Regions from separate parts of the Antrihabitans spumae genome, predicted to be linked through region 1. Evidence: riboswitches for the same ligand, from Rfam matches in the RefSeq annotation. Region 1 holds a riboswitch; the other holds the start of a gene.
What was found. Region 1 has a riboswitch for S-adenosylmethionine ahead of ACHIRB_RS16390 (bifunctional o-acetylhomoserine/o-acetylserine sulfhydrylase). Riboswitches for the same ligand answer to the same signal wherever they lie in the genome.

Region 1 (7,700 bases):
TTCGGCTCGGCGACCCTGCTCGGCGCGGCGTTTCGGCTGTGTCTACCGACCGATCGCGTCGGGCTGCTCGCAGTCAGGGGTCGATGGTTCGATGTCGGCGCGATGACAGCGGTTGGCGCGGCAATCGTTCTGCTTGCTGCATCGATCGATCCGCTCGGCACGGGTTAGCGGCAAAGATCTAACCCCGTCGCGCGAGTTCCATCGTCTCGTCCAGCAGTGTTGCGACCGCTGTCGCTTCGGTGAGGAAGCCGTCGTGACCGTCCTTCGAATGCACGATCTCCAGCCCACGACAACCCGGTAGGAGGTCTGCGAGTTCCTGCTGGGTCCGCAGCGGGTACAGGCGATCGGAGTCGACACCGCCGACCACACACGGCACCTGCGTTGCACGAAGCGCGGCTTCGACGCCACCTCGGTTGCGACCGACGTCGTGGCGGTTCATCGCCTCGGTCAGCAGGACGTAGGTTGCGGGATCGAAGCGCGCGATCAGCTTCTCGGCCTGGTGCTCGAGGTAGCTTTCGACCGCGTAACGCCCACCCTCCCAGGGGTTTTCGTCCTCCTGCGAGAAGTTCTCGAAACGATGGTCGAGTTCGAACTCGGTCCGGTAGGTCAGATGTGCGATCCGGCGGGCGATGCCGATGCCCGTCGTCGGAGTGCGGCCGGTGCCGTGATAGTCGCCGCCCTGCCAGTCCGGGTCGGCCTGAATCGCGGCGATCTGGGTCGTCTGTGTGCCGATCTGGTCGGCTGTCGCGCGAGCCCCGACGGCGAGCACAAGTGCGGAGGACACGCGATCGGGCGCACCGACCATCCACTCCAACACACGCATGCCGCCCATGGATCCGCCGACGACCGATGCGAGCCGCTCGACACCGAAGGCATCGGCAAGAGCGATTTCGGCCGACACCTGGTCGCGGATCGAGATTTCGGGGAAACGGGAACCCCAGACCTTGCCGTCCGGTGCGATCGAACCGGGGCCCGTGGTGCCGCGGCAGCCGCCGAGCACGTTGGTTGCCACGACGCACCATTCGTCGGTGTCGATCGGTGCGCCCGGCCCGACCATGCCGTTCCACCAACCGGGTGAAGGATGCTCGGAGTTCGCGGGACCGGTGATGTGCGAATCGCCGGTCAGCGCGTGCTCGACGAGCACGATGTTGTCCTTGTTCGGAGACAGCGCGCCCCAGCGTTGGACCGCGAGGGTGACCTCGGGAATCACTGCGCCGCTTTCGAGTACGACCTCGCCGATCGACACGCTGCCGAGCCGCCCGTCCGGAGGCGGCAGAACCGCCTCCGGACGTGCTGCTCGAGATTTACTCACTGTCAAGATGCTGCCGCCGTCAGCCCAACCTCGAGGTCGGCAAGAATGTCGGCGATACCTTCGATGCCGACTGCCAGACGGACGAGACCGGGGGTGACACCCGATGCGAGCTGTTCCTCGGGAGTCAGCTGCGAGTGGGTCGTCGAAGCCGGGTGGATCACCAGTGAACGCACGTCACCGATGTTAGCGACATGGCTGTGCAGCGTCAGCGCGTTGACGAAGCGCTTGCCTGCGTCGACGCCACCGGCCACCTCGAACGCCACGATCGCGCCTGCGCCCTTCGGCGCGAGCTTCTGTCCGAGCTCGTACCAAGGCGACGACGGCAGGCCTGCGTAGGCAACGGACGTCACCTCAGGACGGGCTTCGAGCCACTCGGCGACCGCCTTGGCGTTCTGGACGTGACGCTCGACCCGCAGGCTCAAGGTCTCGATACCTTGGCTGATCAGGAAGGCGTTGAACGGCGATATTGCCGCACCGAGGTCGCGGAGCAACTGGACACGGGCCTTCAAGGAAAAGGCCGGCGCGCCGAGATCGGCGAACACGACACCGTGGTAGCTGGGATCGGGTGTCGTGAATCCGGGGAAGCGACCCTGAGTCCAGTCGAACGTGCCACCGTCGACGATCACGCCGGCAATGGCGGAACCGTGTCCGCCGAGGTACTTCGTCGCGGAGTGCACGACGATGTCGGCGCCGTGCTTCAGCGGCTGGATCAGGTACGGCGTCGCGACGGTGTTGTCGACGATGAGCGGGATACCCGACTCGTGCGCGACGGCCGAGACACCGGGGATGTCGAAGATATCGTTCTTCGGGTTCGAGATCGTCTCACCGAAGAAGGCTTTTGTGTTCGGGCGGATTGCGGCGCGCCACTGCTCGAGGTCGTCCGGATCTTCGACGAACGACACCTCGATGCCGAGCTTGGGCAGCGAGTAGTGGAAGAGGTTGTAGGTGCCGCCGTAGAGGCGAGGGCTCGACACGATGTGGTCGCCGGCGCCTGCGATGTTCAGAATCGAGTAGGTCTCGGCGGCCTGACCCGATGCGACGAGCAGAGCTGCGACGCCGCCTTCGAGTGCCGCGACGCGCTGTTCGACGGCATCCTGAGTCGGGTTCATGATGCGGGTGTAGATGTTGCCAGGCTCGGCAAGTCCGAACAGGGCTGCGGCGTGGTCGGTGTTGTTGAACGTGTAGGACGTGGTCTGGTAGATCGGCAGTGCGCGCGCGTTGGTCGTGCCGTCGGGGACCTGGCCGACGTGAACTTGCTTGGTCTCGAAAGACCATTCGGGCGCAACGGATTCAGTCATGGAAACTCCAGAGAAAGGTAATGGGAATGCGGGGCGGGGGATGGGGTCTATCCGCTACAGCAACACATTTTGAAACCTCCTACGGCGCGCTTGCTCTCGACTGTCGAGGGCCTTGTCATCACCCGGGGCACCCCGCCGCGAAGGAGGGTTGCCGACCAGCGAGCCGGGGCTTGTCGCTGATGCTCGTGACCTGGCGAACATCGTATATGTCCGCTCCGAATAATCGAACTACCGGGGTTGGCAGATTGTGTTCCGACACGGACGACCGTCATGTTTAGCATTGATAGGCACGCTGACAGGCGCAGCCGTATACGTTGACTGTTGATGCCGCAAGCGCGCCCACAAGGTGCGTTCGCGGCCGCAGCACCGAGGGAAGACCTTCTCAGGAGGACGCGAAACACCCATGTCGAAGATCAAGGTAGAAGGCACCGTCGTCGAGCTCGACGGCGACGAGATGACGCGGATCATCTGGAAGTTCATCAAAGAAAAGCTGATCCATCCTTATCTCGACGTGAACCTGGAGTACTACGACCTCGGCATCGAATATCGGGACGAGACCGACGATCAGGTGACGGTCGACGCCGCCAACGCCATCAAGAAGCACGGTGTCGGCGTCAAGTGCGCGACCATCACGCCGGACGAAGATCGCGTCGAGGAATTCGGCCTCAAGAAGATGTGGCGTTCGCCCAACGGCACGATTCGAAATATACTGGGCGGCACGATCTTTCGTGCGCCGATCATCATCTCCAACGTGCCGCGGTTGGTCCCTGGCTGGACCAAGCCGATCATCATCGGCCGCCACGCGTTCGGCGATCAATACCGCGCGACCGACTTCAAGGTCCCCGGGCCGGGCACCGTCACCATCACCTACACACCCGACAACGGCGACGAACCGATCCAGCACGAGTTGGTGCACTTCACAGAGGAAAGCCTCGGCGGAGTCGTGCAGGGGCAGTACAACTTCAATCAGTCGATCATCGACTTCGCGCGGGCCTCGCTGAATTACGGCCTGCAGCAGAACTATCCGGTGTATTTGTCCACGAAGAACACGATCCTCAAGGCGTACGACGGCCAGTTCAAGGACACGTTCCAGGACATCTACGAAAAAGAGTTCAAGGCCGAGTTCGACGCCGCCGGATTGACTTACGAACACCGCCTCATCGACGACATGGTCGCGTCGTCGATGAAGTGGGAGGGCGGCTACGTCTGGGCTTGCAAGAACTACGACGGCGACGTGCAGTCCGATACGGTCGCCCAGGGCTTCGGCTCCCTCGGCCTGATGACCTCGGTGCTGCTTACGCCGGACGGCAAGACCTGCGAGGCCGAAGCGGCGCACGGTACGGTCACGCGGCACTATCGGCAGCATCAGGCCGGTAAGCCGACATCGACGAATCCGATTGCATCGATCTTCGCGTGGACCCGTGGACTGGAGCACCGGGGCAAACTAGACAGCACTCCCGACGTGATCGGCTTCGCGCAGGCGCTGGAAGACGTTGTCATCACGACCGTCGAGGGCGGTCAGATGACGAAGGACCTCGCACTGCTGGTCGGCGGCGATCAGGGTTATCTGACGACCGAGGAGTTCCTCGGCGCACTCGACGAGAACCTGCAGAAGGCATTGCGCTGATAGCCGCCTGTTGTCAGTGACCGACTTCACCGCCGCATCGGGATGATTTCCGCTCCTCGAGGCGGTTGTACGCAAGCGTGCCTACTACAACCGCGCCACGTGCTGAGCTGGCCAGCACCGACTCGGCCAACTCCGGAACCCGCCGCTGGGCGATGCTCGCCCTCGCGATGGGTGGTTTCGGTATCGGCACCACCGAATTCGTGGCGATGGGCCTACTTCCCGACATCGCGTCGGGCATCGGCGTATCCGAGCCGACCGCGGGCCATGTCATTTCCGCCTACGCGCTTGGCGTCGTCGTCGGAGCCCCGCTGCTTGCAGCCGCCACGGCACGCCTCCCGCGAAAGCTGGTCCTCATCGGCTTGATGGTCGCCTTCACCATCGGCAATGCCGCCACCGTGTTCGCGCCGAGCTACGAGTGGCTCATGGTCTCGCGCTTCGTCGCAGGCTTGCCACACGGTGCGTATTTCGGTGTCGCGTCCCTTGCCGCCGCGTCACTCGTTCCCGCTGGACAGCGAGCCAAAGCCGTTGCCACGGTGATGCTCGGCCTCAGCGTCGCGAACGTCGTCGGGGTCCCGGCCGCCGCTGCCCTTGGTCAACATTTCGGCTGGCGCAGCGCCTTTACGATCGTCACCGTCATCGGCGTTGCCACGGTCGCCGCGCTCGTGCGTTGGGTGCCGGACCTGCACGGCGTCGCCATAACGAATCCGATCACCGAACTCGGTGCACTGCGCCGCTCCCAGGTGTGGTTGACCCTTGCGGTCGGCACTGTCGGCTTCGGCGGCATGTTCGCCGTGTACACCTACGTCAGCACCACGCTGACCGACGTGGCCGGGTTGCCGATCGCCTGGGTTCCGGTCGTTCTGATGGTCTACGGCGTCGGGATGGTCGTCGGCAACATCGTCGGCGGCATCCTCGCCGATAGGGCGTTGATTCCCAGCCTCTTCGCGCTGCTGGCAACGATGGCCGTCGTGCTCGCGTTGTTCGTCGCTGCTGCGCACAACCCGTATACCGCAGTTGTCGGCGTGTTCGCCATCGGCGCGGCGGGAGCCGCTTTGGTCCCCGGGCTGCAAACCCGGCTGATGGACGTGGCGGCAGATGCGCAGTCGTTGGCCGCCGCGCTCAACCATGCGGCGCTCAACATCGCCAACGCAGCGGGTGCGTGGCTCGGCGGCATTGTCATCGCCGCAGGTCTCGGCTACACCGCGCCGGCAGCCGTCGGAGCGATGCTTGCCATCGCCGGATTGTTCGTACTCGGGATCTCGGTTCTTGCACAGCGCCGGACCGCCGACTGACCCGCTATACCGCTCGCAGGTGCGGCCGATAGGACGCGACGTGTTCGGAGATCAGCGCGGCCACCTTCTCCGGTGCCTCCAGCTGAGGGCAGTGGCCGACGCCTTCCATCGTGACTCGGTCGGCGACCGCCGGAAGCTCGTCGATGAACATGCTCCCGTAGCGGCGCATGGGGATGATGCGGTCGTATTCGCACAGCAGCAGCCGAGTCGGCACCTTGACATCGGCAAGGCCGGTGACTCCGCCACCCTTGAGTCCGGACCACAGCACGGGCAGGAATGCTCTGCAGTTCGACGCGGCGAGAATCATCGCCTCGGCGTCCTGTGGCTCGACGGCCTTCGCATCTTTGCTCACCAGGGGCAGGAAAGCTCGGTGTACGAGGCGATTTCGGGCCACGAAGCCGCCGACGAGTTTGCCGATCCCGACGAGGGGACCGAGTGAAAGAAATTTGAGACCGACCAGGATTGCGTCCGGGCTCAGATGACGCCAGCCGCCAGCTGGAGCCACAGCGGTCAGGGTGCGCGCGCGACCGCGACGTTCGAGTTCGAAACCGACCCAACCGCCGAGCGAGTTGCCGACGATGTGGCAGGTGTTCCAGCCGAGTTCGTCGAGTTGCTTCTCAACGGCGTCGGCGATCGCGGAGGCGCTGGCGTCCCACCCGTTCAGGGGAGGCCCACCCCAGTGACCCGCGAAGGCGGGCGCGAAGACCTCGTAGGACTCCGCCAATCGCTCGGCGACACCGCGCCAGACATGAGGGGAGAGCATAAATGGCTGCAGGAGCAGGACCGGCTCACCGGATCCCAGATGTAGCGCTGCGGTCGACTGAGTCACGCGGAAGGACCTTTCCTCGACGTCATTGTCCGGAAAAAGCTCTTGATGCTGAGTTACCCGTTACTGAGGCTCACACACGGTGATGCCGAGCGCAAGTACCCGCTCAGGCTGACGGAACCTCGAACATCTTCATAAATCCCGCGGCGAACCCGATCGAGCCGCTCACTTTGACCTTGCCGCGAACGAACATCATCTTGGCCCCCGCATTGCCGGTCGCCAGTTTCAGCAGGCTGGCCGGGCTGAGCGTGATCGTCGTCTTCGCATCGGGTGCGAGCGACTTCTCGACGCTGCACTTTCGGTCAGCGATGGTGACTGCGTAGTCGTCGGTTTCCTTGCCGCCGTTGCCTTTCCCGCTGACCCGGAACTGCATGACGACCCTGCCGTCGCGAGCCCGCTCGGGTAGGAAGTGGGCGTCCATCCGCCGGAACAGTTCGTCGAGGACTCGGGCGCGCAACGCGGGATCCGCTGTCGCGGCTTTGAGTTGATCGTCGGACGCCCGGGCGATCAACTTCGCGAAGTTCGTTGCGTCCATCTTTGCCAGGTCGACGTCGGCACCTGCGTCAGCGAGGCGCGCGAGGTTGCTCAGCAGCGACGCGAATTCCTCGTTCTTCAGCTTCTTCGGATCGACGAGGCGGCCGACGACGTCGACGTCGAGATCACCTATCGCCGGGTCGTCGGCTTGCAAACGTCCTAGTAGCGCTACGAGTTCGCTGGACTTCAGCTTCGAGAGTGCGGCCTCGCCGAGGTCGGTTTGCGTCATGGGCTAAACCGTAAACCGTAGGTCGCGGGTGCTGTGCGGAGGGTTGGCTGCGCCAGGGTCCGCTACCGTGCTCACGTGGCTCACATCATCTCGTCCGTCAACGTCAACGGTGTCCGTGCCGCTGCTCGGAAAGGTTTGCTCGAGTGGTTGGCGGCAACCGAGGCAGACGCTGTGTGCCTGCAGGAAACTCGGGCGACCGACGACGAATTGCGGGTGGCGCTCGGTCCGGCGCTGGCGTCCGGTTGGCATCTCGCTTCCGCGGAACCCACTGCCGCAAAAGGTCGAAGCGGGGTCGCGATCCTGTCCCGCAGGCCGGCCGACAAGGTTCGCGTCGCCTTCGGTTCCGACGAGTTCGCCGAATCCGGTCGCTACGTCGAAGCCGACTTCGGTGACTTGACGGTCGCGAGCGTGTACGTCCCGTCCGGTGGCGTCGGAACGCCTCGTCAAGACGAGAAGGACCGTTTCCTGGACGCGTTCGGACGCTACCTCCGAGCCGCAGCGCTGGCGACGACGGAGGCGAACAAGAATCTGGTCGTGAGCGGCGACTGGAACATAGCCCACACCGACCTCGATCTGAAGGCT
Region 2 (7,700 bases), on a different contig from region 1:
CGACCGATTTCGCTTTGTCGGCTAGAAGATAGAAGCCGATACCGAACAGCAGTGCCGCGGCGACCGCAATCACAGGGTGCGATGCGAAGAGCGGATAGATCTGCCAGTGCGTCAGATAGATGTAGAGCGAACTGCTGGCGAGCACGCTTGCGACCGGCGTAGCGAAGCTGGGTATCCGGACCGTCGGCGCCCAGATCAGCAACATGAGCCCGGCCACGACGAGCCCTTCGCGAAGCAGGCTGTCGAAATAGCCGTGAATGGACACGACGAGCGCAACCGCGACGACGAGTTGGTGCCTCCGGGTCCGCGCCTTTGCTGCCGCCCAACCGAGTGCGAAGAACCAGAAGGCGTACCAGCTGTACTTGCCCTCCGAACCCGGTTCGAGCCCGGCAGCGTCGTAGCGGATGGCCAAGCCGACCGCGAGTAGCGCCAACGCGAAAACGAACGGCTGTCGGCGTTCGAGGCGGTCGATCACCGGTATCGCCAGCAGTGCCGCGAGTGCGAGCAGGAAGTAGACGAGTACTTCGATGAACCACAGATGGCCCTGCGTCGGGCCGTCGGGTCCAAGAATCTTGTTGAGCAGGAACAGGTTTGTCACCGTGTAGTCGTCGGAGAAGCTCAACGTCAACGCGATCCACGCCACGGCGGGTATCGCGATGCCGGCCACCGTTGTCAGGAGGTGGCGCAGCCGCTGCGTACGGGGCTTGTCCGTGAGGACGAATCTCGCAAAGTTGTACCCGGCGACGCCGAGCAAAATATGCGCGCCGCCCCACAGGTGATACAGCCCGGCGTGCGATCCGACGACGAGCACGATCGCGACAGCTCGCAGCATGACGCTGGTCTCGACGGACCGCCCGGCAATCCACCGTCTCGGCCCACGAACCCGGAGGTCGCGGATCGGCGTCGTGTGCCAATCGGGCGGGAGGTGGCCGAGTTTGCGTTCCAACCGCACCGACATCGCGACGTAGGACAGCGAATCCCCGCCGAGTTCGACGAATGTCGACTGGGGGCCGATGTCGGCGACATCGAGTCGCAGCACCTGCGCGAACAGTTCGCGAAGCTCGCTTCCGGTCCGTGCGGTACTTGTGGCCTCGGCGCGGCCCAGTGTGCGGATCTCGGGATAGTCCGGCTTGCCGGAATGCAGGCGCGGCAGTTCGGCGACTCGGCAGGCGCGGACTGCAGCCGCAGGTAGACCCGACGCGGCAGCCGCGATCGCACGGACCTTCGCCGGTGCAAGCGCGCCTTCGAAAGCAACGACAAGTTCATCGTCGCCGTCGATACACGAGGCCGTAATTCCTGCAGTGTCGAGTGCGGCTTCGACGCGAGGCAGGTCGATCCGGAGGCCGAAGAGTTTGACGAAGCGTGCGGACCTGCCGAGTATTTCGTACAGGCCGTCAGCGCCGCGTTTGGCGATATCGCCGGTACGAAGCTCGTCGACCGTTGCTCCGGCGGCGAGATCTGCCGCCGATTCGGCGTAGCCCATCATCACGTTCGGGCCCGAGTAGACGAGTTCGCCCGCGTCGGGATCGATTTCGTCCCCGCTGCGGTCGATGCGAAAAGACCCACCGGGTATCGCGACACCGATCGCGTTCGGATGCGACCGTGCCAGGTGCGGTGGGAGATACGCCATCCGAGCGGTCGCTTCCGTTGCGCCGTACATGACGAACAGATCCCAGCCGTCGCGTTCGCCGAGTGCGGCGTACCGTGCGACCCGGTCGGGAGCGAGCCGACCGCCTGCCTGGGTGAGGTAGCGCAGATGCGGCAGGTGCATGTGCTCGAATCCGATTTTGTCGAGCAGATCGAACGTATAGGGGACGCCGGCAAACGTTGTCGCCCGATGCCGACCGAAAAGGTCCCAGAACTCGGCATCGACGACAGACGCGTCCGTCAGCACGATTCCGGCACCCCGAAGCAGGTGACTGTGCAGGACCGACAAGCCGTAGCAATAGTTCATCGGAAGGCTGGTCATCGCTCGGTCGGTGTGGCGGATGTCGAGGTAGGTTGCAATCGATTCGGCGTTCGATCGCAGGTTCGCGCGTGAGAGGCGAACCAGCTTCGGCGAACCAGTCGAACCCGACGTGCTGAGCAGCAGTGCCAGATCGGGATGCAGCGTGTGCCTGGACACCGACCGTCGTTCGTCGAAATGCCAACTGCCGCTGCGCTGTTCGATCACGATGTCGGGATCGTAGGTATCGACGAGGGACGTCGCGTCGTACTGCGGATCGCCCGGCACGAGTAACACCGGCTGACGGGCGGCGAGCGCTCCGAGGTATGCGACGACCGCCTCGATGTCGTTGCGACCCGCGATCAGCACCAACCGCCGTTCGGTCCCGAAGCGTGCGGCGGCATCGTGCACGAGCGCGGCGAGGCGGCGGTAGGACACCTCGTCGGTGCCCGACACGATTGCTGTGCGCTCACCATGGCGCGCCAGCTCGTCGACGAGTCGCGTCGTCGCACGTTCGGTTGATGGCGCCACCACCGGATCATAGTTGGCAAGGCTTACCTCGCACACCGAGCGATGTCAGACCGGTTCGGTCTCGGCCCGCGGACGCGGCATCAGCACCGGTGCCACCAGTGCGAGCAGCACCGCGGGAATCACGAACGCAGTGGTCGGGTGCACACCGTAGAGCGGTGTGAGCAGCACCGGCGCGAGCGCCTGCCCCGAGAAGCGCAACGACTGCACAACCGAGAGCGCGCCGCCCTGATTCGGTCCGCGCAGGCCGAGTACCGCTGCATTGACGCCGACGAGGATGCCCTGACCCGCAACGCCTGCGGCGGCCCACGCGGCAGCGGCGACGACGAGCAGTCCGGCGGTCCCCGCGAGCGTGACGAGAACGGCACCGCAGGTGGCGCCGATCAGTACCGACCGGCGCGCACCGATCCTGTCGATCGCATTTCCGACGGGCCGGGCGGCGATGATTCCTGCGATTCCGAAGCCGGTGAGCAGCAGGCCACGCTGCGTGGGGCCGAGGCCGAACGCATCCTCGGCGCGGAAGGCGACCAGAAAGTTCAGACCGCCGAGTGCGCCCCATCCGAGGAACGCGACCAGTCCGATGCGTACGACATCCGGCCGTAAAGCTTGGCGCAGCTTCACTTCGCGTCCCGACACCTGTGCGCCGGTGGGCAATCCGACGATTCCCAATATCGCTGCGACCACAGCAACGGCGACGAACGCGAGCCGCCAATTCACCTCTGCCGCAAGCCCGCCCACCAGCGGCGCCGTCGTCTGGCCTGCTGCCTGCAGTGCCGAGAACGTGCCGAGCGCACGACCGAGCCGCGCCTTGGGAGTTATCGACGCAAGCGATGCCAACAGCAGGGGAGTGGTGAAGGCATTCGCGCACCCCTGAATTGCTCTCGGTACCAACAGAAACGACAGACTCGGTGCGACGACGCAGGCCAGCGACGCGACGACGTACACGGCGTAAGCGATTCGGACAGTGCGGAATTGACCCCAGCGTGCACCGAGTGTGCCGGAGACCAACATCAAGATTGCGAAGGGGAACAGGTACGCCGCGAGCGTCGATGCTGCTGCGGGAGAGCTGACGCCGAGGTCGTTGCCCATCTCCGGGAGCATCGCCGTGACGACTCCGCCACCGAACGGTCCGAGAAACCCACCCGCGTAGAGGGCGAGCGTGCGGAGGCGACTCACGCTGTGGTCCTCACCCGTGGTTACAGTCCGAAGCTGCCAGGCCCGCGCCGGCGAAGGTACTTTTCGAATTCGGCTGCGAGCGCATCGCCGTCGATCTTGGAGATGGCGTCGGAGATGTCGATCTCGGCGTCGCCACGTTCTTCCAGCGAGCGGACGTACTCGGCGATTTCTTCGTCCTCGGCCGTCATCTCCGTGACCGCCTCTTCCCAATCCTCGGCCTGGGTCGGTAGTTCACCGAGCGGAACCTCGACGTCGAGCACGTCCTCGACCCGCTGCAGCAAGGCGATCGTCGCCTTCGGATTGGGCGGCTGCGACACGTAATGCGGAACGGCCGCCCAGAACGACACCGCGGGAACACCCGCCTTGACGCAGTGGTCCTGCAGCACGCCGGTGATGCCGGTCGGGCCCTCGTACCTGGTCTGTTCGAGTTTGAACTGCTCGGCGGCCTCTTTGCTGTAGGCCGAACCGGTGACCGGAACCGGGCGGGTGTGCGGGGTATCGGCGAGCAGCGCGCCGAGGATCACGACGGTGCTGACGCCGAGTTGCTCGACGAATTCGAGCAGATCGTCGCAGAAACTGCGCCAGCGCATGTTGGGCTCGATACCGCGAAGCAGCACAACATCGCGTTCGCTACCGGGAGGCGAACACACCGACAGCATGGTCGACGGCCACTGGATCTCCCGGGTGACGCCGTCGATCTGCTTCACCGTCGGTCGATTTACCTGGTAGTCGTAATAATCCTCGGAATCGAGCTCTGCCAGCGGCTCGGCATCCCAGATCAGTTCGAGATGCTCGACTGCACCGCTTGCCGCATCACCGGCGTCGTTCCAGCCTTCGAACGCCGCGACGAGGATCGGATCGCGCAGCGTAGGCAGATCGAGGTCGGCTACGACCGGGAACTCTTCGGAACTCACCGACACAGCCTACGACCAGGGCGGGTCCGCCTCTTCACATAGCGCCGTTTGACAACGAAAGCCATCCCCTGCCAGCCTTGACGTTGGTCATGAGTACCAGCGCACAGCCCCGGCTCGCTGGTCGGCAACCCTCCGCCACGGTGGGGTGCTCCGGGTGACGACCAGGCCGCACGTCCGATTCGGGTGCGGCAAGCGTGGATAGACGAGGGGATGTGCCGATGGTTGCCGCTGCACCGCGTAGTTCTGGCCGTGAGCCGGATACGTCTGAAGATCACACTGTTGAGGCCCCCACTATTCTGGAGCGCATGTCTTTGCCACTGCACTCTGCACTGCTCGATGCGCTCGATCAGCGTGTTGTCATCGGCGACGGTGCGATGGGCACGATGTTGCAGGCTGCCGACCTCACCCTCGACGATTTTCTCGGGCTGGAGGGCTGCAACGAAATTCTCAACGACACGCGCCCCGATGTGCTCAAAGACATTCACCGCGCGTATTTCGAAGCGGGCGCCGACGCAGTCGAGACGAACACCTTCGGCTGCAACCTGCCGAACCTTGCCGATTACGACATCTCCGATCGCATTCGTGAGCTGTCCGAGAAGGGCACTCAGCTAGCGCGCGACGTTGCCGACGAGATGGGTCCAGGTCGCGACAGGATGCCACGTTTCGTCCTCGGTTCGATGGGCCCCGGCACCAAGCTGCCCACCCTCGGACACGCCCCGTACGCCGTGTTGCGCGACGCCTACACGGAGTCCGCGCTCGGCATGATCGACGGTGGTGCCGACGCCATCCTGATCGAGACGTGTCAGGACCTGCTGCAGGTCAAGGCCGCGATCATCGGCAGCCAGAACGCGATGGCAAAGCTCGGCAGGCGGCTGCCGATCATCACCCACGTCACTGTGGAAACAACCGGAACCATGCTGGTCGGCAGCGAGATCGGCGCCGCGCTGACGGCTATCGAGCCGCTCGGCGTCGACCTGATCGGGCTCAACTGCGCAACGGGACCCGACGAGATGAGCGAGCACCTCCGCCATCTTTCGAAGTACTCGAAGCTGCCGGTGTCGGTGATGCCGAACGCAGGTCTGCCAGTCCTCGGTGCCAACGGCGCGGAATACCCGCTGTCACCGGAAGAGCTGGCAATCGCACTGAGTGGTTTCGTACGCGAATACGGTCTGGCGTTGGTCGGCGGCTGTTGCGGCACAACGCCAGAGCACATTCGTCAGGTTGCGGCGGCCGTGCGCGATGTCGAGCGGGGCACGCGTAAGCACATCAGCGAGCCTGGCGTTTCTTCGCTCTACACGGCAGTGCCTTTCGAGCAGGATGCCAGCATCCTGATGATCGGCGAACGTACGAACTCCAACGGCTCCAAGGCTTTTCGTGAGGCGATGCTTGCCGAGGACTACGAGAAGTGCCTCGATATCGCGAAGGATCAGACGCGCGACGGCGCGCACATGCTCGACCTCAACGTCGACTACGTTGGCCGTGACGGTGCCGCGGACATGTCTGCTCTCGCAAGCAGATTGGCGACCGCGTCGACGTTGCCGATCATGCTCGACTCCACCGAACCCGCTGTGCTGAAGGCTGGTCTAGAACACCTCGGCGGGCGTTGCGCGGTCAACTCCGTCAACTACGAGGACGGCGACGGACCCGATTCGCGCTTCCAGCAGATCATGTCGCTCGTGAAGGAACACGGTGCGGCGGTCGTCGCGTTGACGATCGACGAAGAGGGTCAGGCGCGTACCGCCGAGTGGAAGGTCCGGATCGCCGAGCGGCTGATCGCGGACATCACCGGCAACTGGGGATTGTCGGAGAGCGACATCATCATCGACGCTCTCACGTTCCCGATCTCGACGGGCCAGGAGGAGGTCCGGCGCGACGGCATCGAGACGATCGAGGCCATCCGCGAGATCAAGCGGCTGCATCCGGAGATCCACACGACACTCGGGCTTTCCAACATCTCGTTCGGCCTCAATCCCGCTGCGCGGCAGGTGCTCAACTCCGTGTTCCTGAACGAGTGCATCGAGGCCGGTCTCGACACCGCGATCGTGCATGCGTCGAAGATCCTGCCGATGGCGCGGATCCCCGAGGAACAGCGGCAGACCGCACTCGACCTCGTTTACGACCGTCGCCGCGACGACTACGACCCGCTGCAGACGTTGATGGCGCTGTTCGAAGGCGTCTCGGCGGCCGATGCCCGTGAGTCGAGAGCCGAGGAGTTGGCCAAGCTGCCGCTGTTCGAGCGGCTGGAACGCCGGATCGTCGACGGTGACCGAAACGGTCTCGACGTCGATCTCGACGAGGCGATGCTCACCAAGAAGCCCCTCGAAATCATCAACGAGACGTTGCTGTCCGGGATGAAGACGGTCGGCGAACTGTTCGGCTCCGGTCAGATGCAGTTGCCTTTCGTGCTGCAGTCTGCCGAAGTGATGAAGGCTGCTGTCGCCTATCTGGAACCTCACATGGAGGCGACCGACGACGACGGCAAGGGCCGCATGGTGATCGCGACCGTCAAGGGCGACGTCCACGACATCGGTAAGAACCTGGTCGACATCATCCTGTCGAACAACGGCTACGAGGTCGTCAACCTCGGTATCAAACAACCGATTGCGTCGATCCTCGATGCCGCGATCGACAAGAAGGCCGACGTCATCGGTATGTCCGGCCTGCTCGTGAAGTCGACAGTCGTGATGAAGGAGAACCTGCTCGAACTGAACGCCAAGGGTGTTGCGGGGCAGTTCCCCGTCATGCTCGGTGGCGCGGCGCTCACACGGTCCTACGTCGAGAACGACCTGACCGAGGTGTACGACGGCGAAGTCAGTTACGCCCGTGACGCTTTCGAAGGTCTGCGGTTGATGGACACCATCATGACGCGCAAACGCGGCGGTGGACCCGATCCGGACAGCCCCGAAGCGATCGCGGAACGTGAGAAGGCGGCCGAACGTAAAGCGCGGCACGAGCGTTCCCGCAAGATCGCCGAAAAACGAAAGGCCGCAGAGGTTCCCGTCGTTGTTCCCGAGCGCTCCGACGTCGCGGCAGATCTTCCTGTGCCGACACCGCCGTTCTGGGGGAGTCGCATCGTCAAAGGTGTTGCGCTGTCCGAATATTCGAATCTGTTGGACGAACGTGCTCTGTTCCTCGGC

Region 2: another riboswitch for S-adenosylmethionine. It lies ahead of metH (methionine synthase); the one in region 1 lies ahead of ACHIRB_RS16390 (bifunctional o-acetylhomoserine/o-acetylserine sulfhydrylase).

Annotation. Positions count from the first base shown of each region.
Region 1 covers NZ_JBIMSN010000062.1:232,175-239,874, forward strand. Annotated here, with positions in the region: gene ACHIRB_RS16380 (DUF3017 domain-containing protein) at 1-168, shown strand, start outside; gene metX (homoserine O-acetyltransferase MetX) at 179-1,318, opposite strand; gene ACHIRB_RS16390 (bifunctional o-acetylhomoserine/o-acetylserine sulfhydrylase) at 1,315-2,610, opposite strand; SAM riboswitch class IV at 2,692-2,801, opposite strand; gene ACHIRB_RS16395 (NADP-dependent isocitrate dehydrogenase) at 3,014-4,237, shown strand; gene ACHIRB_RS16400 (MFS transporter) at 4,315-5,529, shown strand; gene ACHIRB_RS16405 (alpha/beta fold hydrolase) at 5,534-6,358, opposite strand; gene ACHIRB_RS16410 (SCP2 sterol-binding domain-containing protein) at 6,462-7,118, opposite strand; gene ACHIRB_RS16415 (exodeoxyribonuclease III) at 7,194-7,700, shown strand, end outside.
Region 2 covers NZ_JBIMSN010000016.1:50,356-58,055, reverse strand. Annotated here, with positions in the region: gene ACHIRB_RS03645 (AMP-binding protein) at 1-2,476, opposite strand, end outside; gene ACHIRB_RS03640 (MFS transporter) at 2,522-3,649, opposite strand; gene ACHIRB_RS03635 (PAC2 family protein) at 3,670-4,563, opposite strand; SAM riboswitch class IV at 4,649-4,764, shown strand; gene metH (methionine synthase) at 4,869-7,700, shown strand, end outside.